Regions from separate parts of the Mammaliicoccus lentus genome, predicted to be linked through region 2. Evidence: riboswitches for the same ligand, from Rfam matches in the RefSeq annotation. Region 2 holds a riboswitch; the other holds the start of a gene.
What was found. Region 2 has a riboswitch for thiamine pyrophosphate ahead of ACNMOQ_RS02035 (thiamine phosphate synthase). Riboswitches for the same ligand answer to the same signal wherever they lie in the genome.
Positions count from the first base shown of each region.

Region 1: linked by a shared signal. The riboswitch ahead of tenA (thiaminase II) and the one ahead of ACNMOQ_RS02035 (thiamine phosphate synthase) in region 2 are both predicted to bind thiamine pyrophosphate.

Region 1 is NZ_OX344834.1:829,747-835,547, reverse strand. It holds gene thiM (hydroxyethylthiazole kinase) at 1-775, opposite strand, end outside; gene thiD (bifunctional hydroxymethylpyrimidine kinase/phosphomethylpyrimidine kinase) at 768-1,580, opposite strand; gene tenA (thiaminase II) at 1,583-2,263, opposite strand; TPP riboswitch at 2,340-2,437, opposite strand; gene ACNMOQ_RS04020 (LysM peptidoglycan-binding domain-containing protein) at 2,583-3,416, opposite strand; gene ACNMOQ_RS04015 (single-stranded DNA-binding protein) at 3,887-4,468, opposite strand; gene ACNMOQ_RS04010 (YwpF family protein) at 4,652-5,089, shown strand; gene fabZ (3-hydroxyacyl-ACP dehydratase FabZ) at 5,184-5,627, opposite strand; gene ACNMOQ_RS04000 (DNA-directed RNA polymerase subunit beta) at 5,627-5,801, opposite strand, start outside.
Region 2 is NZ_OX344834.1:452,716-458,516, reverse strand. It holds gene ACNMOQ_RS02050 (NEAT domain-containing protein) at 1-736, opposite strand, end outside; gene isdC (heme uptake protein IsdC) at 736-1,443, opposite strand; gene ACNMOQ_RS02040 (AbgT family transporter) at 1,749-3,263, shown strand; TPP riboswitch at 3,327-3,436, shown strand; gene ACNMOQ_RS02035 (thiamine phosphate synthase) at 3,498-4,082, shown strand; gene thiO (glycine oxidase ThiO) at 4,075-5,181, shown strand; gene thiS (sulfur carrier protein ThiS) at 5,178-5,378, shown strand; gene ACNMOQ_RS02020 (thiazole synthase) at 5,380-5,801, shown strand, end outside.

The sequences.
Region 1 (5,801 bases), 380 kb from region 2:
CTTTCTGTTTTTGCTTAACAATTTCATCCGTTATTGCATTCAATTGATCAATAAATGCAACTTTGAATGTACCTGGTAAATGCGCGCCGGATTGTTCACTCGCAATTTCGCTAGCGATATTATACGTTGATAATGCTTCTCCTAATAAATCTACTGTAATTTGTTTTTCATTTGCAAGAAAAGCACCCACTACAGCACCTAGTAAACATCCTCCACCAGTAATTTTTGTCAGCATTTCACTACCATTATTTAATTCTAAATATTGATTATTACATGCAATAACATCTGTTTTTCCTGTTAATATAATCGGTAAATTCAATTGTTTATGCGCTTTTTTAGCAATTTTTACTACGTCTAACGAATCATCACTATCTGTGCCTTTCATAGTTGTTTCTTCGTCAACTAAAGCTAATATTTCTGATGCGTTACCTCTTATTACATCAACTACTTGATCGTTAAGAAGTGTTTGGCAGAATGTCTTTCTAATTGTGGATGCTCCAACTGCAACTGGGTCTAGTACAACGGGCACTCCGTTATCATGCATTATTTTCGCATATTCTTTCATATCATATGCTTTATCAGTTGTAATTGTACCTATATTTACTAAAAAGGCGCTTGCTACTTTCGAAAATTCTTCCGCTTCTTCTGGTTCTTCACTCATAGCTGGACTTGCTCCTAGCGATATTAAACCGTTCGCTGTAAAGTTTTTTACAACATCGTTTGTATAACATACTACGAGTGGTCCTGTTTCTCGAATATTTTGTAGTTTACTCATAATCCAATCCCTCTACTTTTTGATATGCGAAATGATTTACTGGTCCTCTACCTTTTCCTATTTCTGGCGTGTACTTAATTGCTAAAGTAATAAATCTCTTAGCTGTATTAACCGCTTCTTCTATCGTATGTCCTTTAGCTAATTCTGCTGTAATCACTGCGCTAAATGTACAACCAGTCCCATGTGTGTGTTGCGTATCAAATCTTTCACTCTTCCAACTTCTTATACCCTCTTGTGTAAATAAATAATCAATAGCATCACCTTCTAAATGACCGCCTTTAATGACAACACCTTTAGAACCAACTTCATTTAAGAAAAATTCTCCAGCTTTTTTGATTTGTTCTTCTGTTTGAATTTTATACCCTGTTATATCTTCAGCTTCTGGTATATTTGGCGTTACCACAGTAGCTAATGGTAATAATATAGATTTTAATTTATTTTTACCTTTATCATCCATCAGTGAATCTCCACTTTTAGCGACCATTACAGGATCAATGACATAAGGTTTATTAGCTTGTTCAATATAAGGTTTGATTGTTTCCATCATTTCTTCTGATGCAATCATGCCCGTTTTTATTGCATCTGGCGTTTCATCATCGAATACACTTTTCAATTGAGATTCAAGTACTTCTATAGGTAAATGGTAGACATCTTGTACACCTAAAGTATTTTGAGAAACGATACTAGTTGGAACTGCCATTCCATATACTCCTGACGCTTGAAATGATTTTAAATCTGCCATGATACCTGCTCCGCCTGTTGGGTCGGTACCAGCAATCGATAACGCAATGTTTGGTTTTTTCATATTTATCTCTCCTCAAATTCCCATTTTTCTTGAATATACGACATGTTGAAGAAATTGCGTTCATGAACAGTGCTTTCTAAAAAATTTCTTTCGACTAGTTCTATTTCTGCTTTAGATGCATTTTCACTAAAAGTATCGAGCCAGTTGTCTAGTACGCCCATTAGTTCATCCATACCTTTATAGTAAAATTTAAACCATTCTTGTAACTTATGATTAGACGAAAAATTATTTCTCTCAATAGCTAGTTGAGCTATCCTTCTATATACATATGGACATGGTGCCATAGCTGCTACAGTATAAGCAACATTTTCATGTGCGTACGCATTATAATACATATGCTTAATATAGTGATCTGCAGTAGGATACCATGCCCCATCTTTTATTACTTCATGATAATCTTCACCGATATAATCCGCTAATATTTGATGAGCTCCTACTTCCCCTGAAGAAGCGAATTCTATTTGTTCTAATAAAAATTTCAACTCTTCTTTAGAGTCTATCTTAGGAATTAATAGCGCATAGACTTTAGCAAATTCATTTAAATATCTGGCATCCGCTTTTAAATAATGCTTTACAGCTTCTGCTGAAATGTCATCATTTACAAACCCTTGAATGAATCCATCATTATATATTTCTTCAATAATTGGTTCTACTTTTTGTTGTAACTGCTCAGAAAAACGCATGTTATCTCTCCTAATAATTTTTTAAATAAAAAAATGACTTCTTTCGTATAAAAAGAAGTCAATTAAAAGTAGAGTATACGTTAATTGACCACTTTCCTACGTTGGCATTATCCAAATCAGGTATAAGGGACTGAACGAATTCATCTCAGCCTATAGGCGCCCCTAGTAGTCATTCCTTTATTCAATTACTTTAAGATTATCAAATACATTTATAATGGTCAAATTAAACAACATTAGTAAAATATAAAAAATCGCCTAGGATATTTCCTAGACGATTGAATTAATATTATTTATATAACTTGAAAATTAAGCTTTTAGCTTACCACCAGCCATGAGTTTTACGGAATTCAATTGCAGCTGCTTCAGAACCATAACGTTGTTTCGCGTAGTTTAACATACCTTTAGTTTGTGTAGCTACAGAACCAGTTCCCCATGATTCTTTAGTTTGACCTAAACCTTGGTAACCGTTAGGGCTTACCGCATTTGGATTACCACTTGATTCTGGTAATACAATTGTATTCCACATTGCTTCAGTTCCACCTGCAGCTAAGAATTGAGCTTTAGTAGATCCACCAGTGCTAGCCGATTGAGCTGGCGCTTTATATGAAGTTTGTGAAGTTTGAACTTTATTGTATGTTGGTTGAGCTGGTGCTTTGTATGATTGTGTTGGTGCTTGATAGTTAGCTTGGTAAGCTGGTGCTTCAACTTGTGTTTCAGTTTGTTGAACCGGAGCTTGTTGAGCTACTGGAGCTGTTGCTGGTTCAGCTGATTGTGCTGGTGCTTGTAATGATAAAGTTTGACCAACAACAATTAGATCTGAATTTAAGTTGTTCCATGCTTTCAATTGAGATACTGTTACATCATATTTAGATGCAATTTTCCCTAAAGTATCTCCTGAAACTACAGTGTATTCTGTAGTCGCTTCAGTATTTTCTGCTTTCGCTTCATTAACTTTAATTACTTGGTTAGGTAAGATTAAGTTTGAATTTAAACCATTGTCCGCTTTAAGTGCGTCAACTGTTGTTCCGTATTGTTTAGAGATCTCAAATAAAGTGTCTCCCGATTTTACTGTATGAGTTGCTGCATCAGCTGTAGCTGTTACCCCTGTCGTAACTGCAACTGCTGCTGTTGAAACTGCTAATAATTTTTTCATGATTGAATATTTCCTCCTGTAAGGTTATCTCTTTATTTATGATTTTTACTTTATAAACTATATCATTAAATTTGATGACATAGGTTACAACCATATGAAAAATTACAGCTAATTATTACAATTGTATTACATAAATCTCAAGAATATTTTACAGCTTTATACTTTCTTGAGAACTTTCATGAAAGTATTCTTTTAAGTTGTGTAAAATTAATTAAAGTGCAATTTGTAACACCACTGTAATTGGTTACACAATTATAATTAAACTCTTAAGTCATATATAAACTACTTATAAAATATAAAATACTTCCCACAAATTTTAGAATAAGTTTGTAGGAAGTAATTAAACGTCCAATAATTTGAACAATTTAATAAGCGTCTGGTTATTTATATTCTAGACACACTGGAATATAGAATCGAGAGTATTTTAGTTTTGGAAGACTATTTTTATTAATAGAGGAATTAGAATGAATCTATGATTTTACTACCATAGATTTATTCGAGGTTTGTGGTTGTTCAGATGTGTCTGTTTCATCATGTATAATTTCAATCATTTTATTATACTGTTTATAAACTTCATCTTGCGACAAGTTATCTTGTTCGTTCTCTTTGGCCTTTTGTTCAGCTGTATTTCTTTCATCGCTCATTCTAACAGATAGTTCTTCTGAATAAGTGTCAGCACTTTCACTTATTAAATCACTTATCTCTTCTTTAGATTGAGGGACACCTTTCCTATTTGTTGAAGGCATATTTAAAAACTTTATCGTTTCACAAATAATTTCAGTAATATATTGCTTTTTATCATCTTTAATATATACACGTGTTTGTATTTGGCCTGTTAAAGCTATTAATTGACCTTTCTTCGTATATTGATGAATGTTATAAGCTAATTTCCCAAAAGCTTTGCACACAATAAAGTCAACAACCATATTACCTTCTTTAGATTTATAACCCCTTTCAACGGCTAAACAAAATGTAGAAATGATAGTGTCACCTTTCTTAAAATAGGCAGGGTCTTTAGTTAACCTCCCAACTAAAACAGATTTATTAAGCATATCTTTCACCTCCTTATATTTTTAATATAAGGAATCAACATTTTTACGTCAAAATCCATTTTTTTATATTTTCCATCATAATTTTCAACAATATCCTTAGAATATTGTTATTTACTTAAAAAGTGCTTTATAATAGAACACAAAGTTAAACATTCGTAGTTTTAACATTTAAGGGGGATGTTTATGAAAACATTTAAAGCAGTTCGCTTTCAAATCGTAAATGATGAACAGATTACAGAATATGAATTGTTAGATGGTATTATTATAAATAAAGAAAATAGTGGAACAGGTTGGTTATTAGAAATTTTAATCTCTGATATTCATTATGAACAAATGAAAGAATATCATGACACTCAAAAATTATTAGACACACGCGTCGTTATTACAAGACCATCTAATGACCCTGCATTATTTGATGCGACTATAAAATATATAGAGCAATTAGATGAAAAAATTTCAGTAGTATTTGAATGTCATATTTATACTTTAAGACAAGTTTATGCTGAACGATTACTAGAACAATTAATAGAAGAAGGATTAACAGGTGAAGAACTTAAAACTTCATTTAATCGACTTATGCAATCTAAACCAAAATTAAAAGATGAAAAAAGTAATATATAATAAAGAGTGAGATATAAATCTCTCGACTATTTACAACAAATAAAGCCACACCATTGAACATTCAATGGTGTGGCTTTATACATCTATATATTTTTTATTTTTGATCCACAAGTGCAAAGCTAATTTCACAACTACATGCAACTTCTCCATCTACTGTTGCTTTAGCAGTACCTTTTCCTATTGGACCTTTAATTCTATTGATTTCTACTTCTAATCTTAGCGTGTCACCAGGCACTACTTGTCTCTTAAATCGACACTTATCGATTCCTGCAAACATAGCTAACTTACCTTGGTTTTCTTCTAATCGTAGCATTGCTACTGCACCTGTTTGCGCTAAAGCTTCAACGATTAGTACGCCAGGCATTACGGCATAATCAGGAAAATGACCTTGGAAGAAAGGCTCATTCCCAGATACTTGCTTAATACCAACACAACGTTTACCATCTTCTAATTCTACAATTTTATCTAATAATAAAAATGGATAACGATGAGGTATTATTTTTTTAATTTCATTATAATCGTAAATAATTTCTTCCATCATGAACTCCTTCCTGTTAATTCAAAGATGTGCTGCCAAGTTTCAGGTTTAAATACACCAAATGGATTATGCAAAATGCCATAACCAATCATAGTCCCGACAACAAATAGCAAGACCATTAAAATTAGCAGTATAAGTAATTTCATCCATAACGGTATTACACGATGTTCAACT
Region 2 (5,801 bases):
AATCTGTCCAAAATTGTTGACTTGTAATTGTTGTCACAAACATTTTTTGACCGTTTACGTTTGCTATTTTACCTGGCTTTTCCATCTGTCTATCCATCGATGAAATATTTGAACCATCTTCTTTAAGAACAGTAAAATTACGTTCTTCAGCTGATGATAAATCTACATTTAAATCTGTATAATCTTCTAGATAGTTTTTATCTTTAGAATCTTCTGGTTCCTCTGGACTTGGTTGCTCCGTATTTGTTGGAGCTTCAGGTATTGCTTCTTTAAAATTCACATAAGTTGTGTATTTATTATCATAATTAACAGCTGGTACAACAATGTGTACTTTAGAAGTTAGCTTTTTAGTTCCAGGTTTAACTTTGAACTTTATAACTTTTGTATCTGAATCTTTATCTTCACTTACTGTTTGAACATCAATAGGGTCTGCACCATCTAATAATTCGAATGATTTCCAATATGAAGCACTTTTTAATGTCACCTCAACATAAGTTTCACCATTTTCAAATGAAACTTTTGCTGGTTTTTCCATGTATTGATCCATATAAGAAACTTCATCTGATGTATCTTTGCTTACAGTGTAATCAATCGTTATATTCTCTTTTTCTGACGTTGTTGTTTCCGCTGCTTTAGCTTTGTTCATAGCTGTATGGCTTTGCGGCTCATATGATGTATAAGAAAACGTTGAGAATATTAATGAAAAAGCTAATAGTGACTTAACACCTTTCTTCATTAATTATGACCTCGTTTCATTTTTCTACTAAACACAAACGTTACGACAAGGATTAATCCTGCAAAAATTGGAAGGGTAAAGATTACTGCAGGTGTTCCAGCGCTTGTTTGTGGGTTCTTCACATCTTTAGTTGTAGATGCTGTAGTAGTTCCCGTTGAATTACTATTTTTATCTGTAGATTTGCTTGTTGTTGTTCCTGATGTTGAGTCATCTTTCTTTGCAGGTGTTGTAGTTGCTTGACCTTGATCACTGCTTGCACCAGATGGTTCTTTGACATCAAATATGATTTTATATTTATTGTCATATAAGAATGGTTTGCCATCTACTTCTTCATTAATGTAAACAGTAATAGTGCCATTAATTTTGCCTGAAGATGATTTAACTTTGAAGTTTGATGTTCTCACATCCCCTGATTTATCCTCGCTTACTACTTCTTCTGATGAACCATCTACCGTTATGCCTTTAATCCAGTGACTGTGATTCATCGTCAACTGTAAATGTTTCTCGCCATTTTTGACTACAAGTTTCCCTGGCTTATTAAAATAATCATTTGCAATCGACACATCTGAAGTACCATCCTTTAGGACAGTATAATCCACGTCATAAGTACCATCTTTCGTATCAGCAAATGCGTTTGTACTTAAAACTGTCGATATCATTAGTAAAGCTATAAGACAAAAACTTAAAACTTTCTTTGTGAATTGCATAATATACCTCCTTTTTTTAATTTTATAAAACTTACCTTCCAACCTTTAATTTAATTGATAATGATTATCAATGTCAAGGTAATTTTTTATTATTTTTGTTTTTATTCATGTTCAATCATATAATTTTTTTGTAAAAGTTAATTTTTTAACCTTTTTTACATAATTATACAAATTTAAATTTTAAAGTTGATAATTCTTTAACATGGCTAAATATTTTTCCTATCATGCACTATATAAATGTTACTAACACTGGTATAATAATGCCTTGTTAGAATTTTCTGATTTTATAGATAAGGAGTGATAGAATGGCCGTTTTTCGGAATATATTCTTGAGAATTATAGATAGAGTAGAAAAAGTTGGCAATAGATTACCCGATCCGAGTATTTTATTCTTCAGCTTGTGTTTAATAATGTTACTACTTTCTTCATTATTATCTGTTTTAAATGTAACAGCTACAGACCCTACCAATGGTAAGACGATACATATTACAAATTTACTTAGCGTTTCAGGCATTCAAAAAATTCTTTCTGAAACAATTACAAACTTTGCAACATTCCCTGCTTTAGGCATGGTTCTTGTTGTAATGATAGGTATGGGAATTGCTGAGAAAACAGGATATTTCGAACATTTACTTAATAGCGTTGTTGATAAAACACCTCAAAAGTTTGTTATACCTTTTTTAATTTTTATATCTATTTTGGGAAATGTTGCTGGTGGTGTGGCACCAATGATTATGCCTGTCTTAACAGCAGTTATATTTATAAAGATGGGTTATCATCCTATTGCAGGTTTAGTGATTAGTTATGCTGCAGTAGAAGTTGGTTATGGTGCTAATTTATTAATCGGTTTAGATGATGCTCTAGCATTTTCATTTACGCAATCTGCATTAAAATTATTCTCTGGGGAAGCTTCTATTAATATTGCAATGAACTGGTATTTCACAGCTATTTCAACATTTCTTTTAACCCCTATCATTTTCTATGTAGCTAAGAAGTTTACGATTCCTAGTTTTCAAAATAGCCAAATTGATAAATTGCATGCTGAGTCTGTAAAAACATTCAACCAACGTGCGAAAAAAGCATTAACATATGCGAATATTTCAGTCATTGTATTTTTATTATTTATTGTCGTTATACTTATACCTCAAAATAGTATTTTAAGAAATAATGATACAGGCAGTATTTTAGTTGAGTCTCCATTAATGGATGGCTTTGGAGTCATTCTTCTTCTAGTCTTTATTATTCCTGGTTTAGTATATGGATATATGAGTCGCAGTATTGTGTCTACAAAAGATATAGGCAGATTAATGACAAATAGCATGTCAGATATGGGTAGTTTTATTATAGTTATCTTCTTTGCAGCTCAATTATTAGCTTATTTTGATTGGAGTAATATTGGCAAAGTGATGGCTATTAATGGGGCAGAATTGTTAAAAAACCAAAACGGCGTTATTTTGATTATTGGGTTGATTATATTAACGTCTGTTATTAATATCTTTATGGGTAGCGCTTCAGCAAAATGGGCTATATTAGCACCAATTTTTATACCGATGTTTGCTACATTAGGCTATCATCCGGCATTTACACAAATGGTTTATCGTATAGGCGATTCTATTACAAACCCTATTACGCCAATGATTCCGTATTTACCATTCTTATTAACCATTGCACAAAGGTATGATAAAAATATTAAACTCGGTACTTTAATCGCACACTTATTACCTTACAGTATTATTATCGGTGTCGTTTGGACCATAATCATGCTTATATGGTTCTTATTAGGCCTTCCAGTAGGACCTGGAGGACCAGTTAAATTATAATTTTTATTTATTCAATTTGAATAATTTCCATTTTAATTGTACAATGACATTAATAATTAAATAAATGACCACTGGAAGTGCCTTTATCAAAGGCTGAGACTGAAGTAGTGACTTTAGGATTCCCAGAACCTGATCCAGTTCGTACTGGCGTAGGAAAGTGGCGTACCTATTGAAGCTAATTTGCGCTATTTTTCTACTAAGAAAAATAGCGCTTTTTTATTTGGAGTGATTCAATTGTTTATCGCAATAACACCTTATCAAATTTTAACAAAAGAAGATTTAAATCATTACATCGAAATATCAGAACATATAGATTTACTGTTGTTAAGAACACCTATGAATCATCAAAAATTATTTGCAACCATCGACTATTTAATAACAATCGGTTTTCCAAAAAATAAAATAATGTTGCACACACATACTTCATTAGTAGCAACTTTTGATTTAAAGTATGTACATTTTAAAGAAAATGATGCAAAAGCTTTTTTATTTAAAAAACAACATCCAGACATTTCAGTAAGTATGTCTACTCACAACATTGAGACCGTGACGAAAGCCCAAAAGAACAATTTGGATTTTGTATTTTTTGGTCATGTCTTTGAAACTTCTTCAAAGCAAGGAGCAAAACCTAAGTCTTTAGAAGAGATTAAAAATGTACTTTCAGTCGATATACCTATTTTCGCTATAGGCGGAATTGATGAGCATACAATACAAAAGCTGCCAAAAGGTTTTCAAGGTGTATGTGCGATTTCTTTCTTTAGAAATGCTGGAAATTCTGCCATTAAATCATTAAGAAAGGAGTGGGAATCTTATGTATGACGTTCTAATTGTAGGGTCTGGCGTCATTGGTATGTCTATTGCACGCGCTCTTTCCGACAAATCAAATAGTTCAATAGCAGTTGTTGATAGAGATGTACCAGGATTACATGCTTCTTATAAAGCTGGTGGCATGCTTGGCGCTCAAAATGAATTTGAAAATTATTCACCTTTATATGAACTCGCTATACATTCTCGACGTTACTTCAAAGATTTAGCTGAAGATTTATATGATGAGACTGATATCGATATCGAATTTGTATCACATGGATTAATTAAGATGGCTTCTAATATTAATGATATTGCTCATTTAAATAAACAGTATACTTTTTTAAGTCAGCATGATGAACATGTAAAAGCGCTCGATAAATCTTCATTGCAAAGCTTATCCAATGGTTATATAGATTTTCATAACCAAGCAATTTATATACCAGATGATGGACAAATCAATGCTTCTAAATATACAAAGGCATTGCTTGAATCTATTACCAATAAAGGAGTTGATCGATTTTATAAAACAGAAGTTACAAACATAACTGAGAAACGTGATTATTATAATATCGAAACTTCCCATGATGTGCTTCAAGCTAAAAAAGTTGTAATAGCTGGAGGTGCTTGGAGTCATGAATTAATCCATGACTCCACTGTCGCATCTCAAATAACTGGAGTTAAAGGAGAAGTTCTTCTATTAGAAAATAAACAAGTAGATTTAAAACAAACTTTATTTATGACCAATGGTTGTTACATCGTACCTAAAGCTAAAAATAGATTTCTTGTTGGTGCTACTAGTTATATGAATGACTTTTCAGTAGGCACTTCTAAAGAAGGTGAAAGCTGGTTATTTAATGAAGCAGCACAGTATGTTCCAGCATTAAAATCAAGCAATGTTATTCACAAGTGGTCTGGCATCAGACCTTACACTGAAAATGAATGGCCAATCATGGACGAAGTTGATGACGGACTATTTCTTGTCACTGGACATTATCGGAATGGCATACTCCTCTCACCTATTATTGGTAAGTTAATGTCCGAATGGATTATCAATGATCATACACCATCTATATTAGAAAGATTTAAAGCAAAAAGGAGTGTTGAATTATGAAATGTATTATCAATGGAGATGAATTTAATTTTGAACAAGATTTACCTGTTACAGAGGTATTATCATCCCTTGAATTAGACCAAGAAAGAATCATCGTAGAATTCAATGGATCACTGATTAAAAAGGAAAATTTCAACGAAACAATTGTTAGAGAATCAGATCAACTAGAATTACTAGAATTTGTTGGAGGCGGATAAAATGTTAAAAATAGGACCATATGAATTAAACTCAAGATTATTATTAGGAACAGGGAAATTTGAAGATGAAAAAACACAATCAGAAGCGATTAAAGCGTCACAAACTGATGTATTAACGTTCGCTGTGAGAAGAATGAATTTATATGATAAATCATTGCCAAACCCATTAGCTAATGTTGATTTAAAACAGTTTGTTACATTCCCTAACACTGCCGGTGCACATACTGCAGAAGAAGCTGTGCGTATAGCTGAAATCGCACAACATGCAGGCCTTTGTAACATGATTAAAGTCGAAGTAATTGGAGATGACAAAACACTGCTACCTGACCCAATAGAAACTTATAAAGCTTGTGAAATTTTATTAGAGAAAGGTTATATCGTATGTCCATACATTTCATGTGATGTAGTACTAGCTAAACGTTT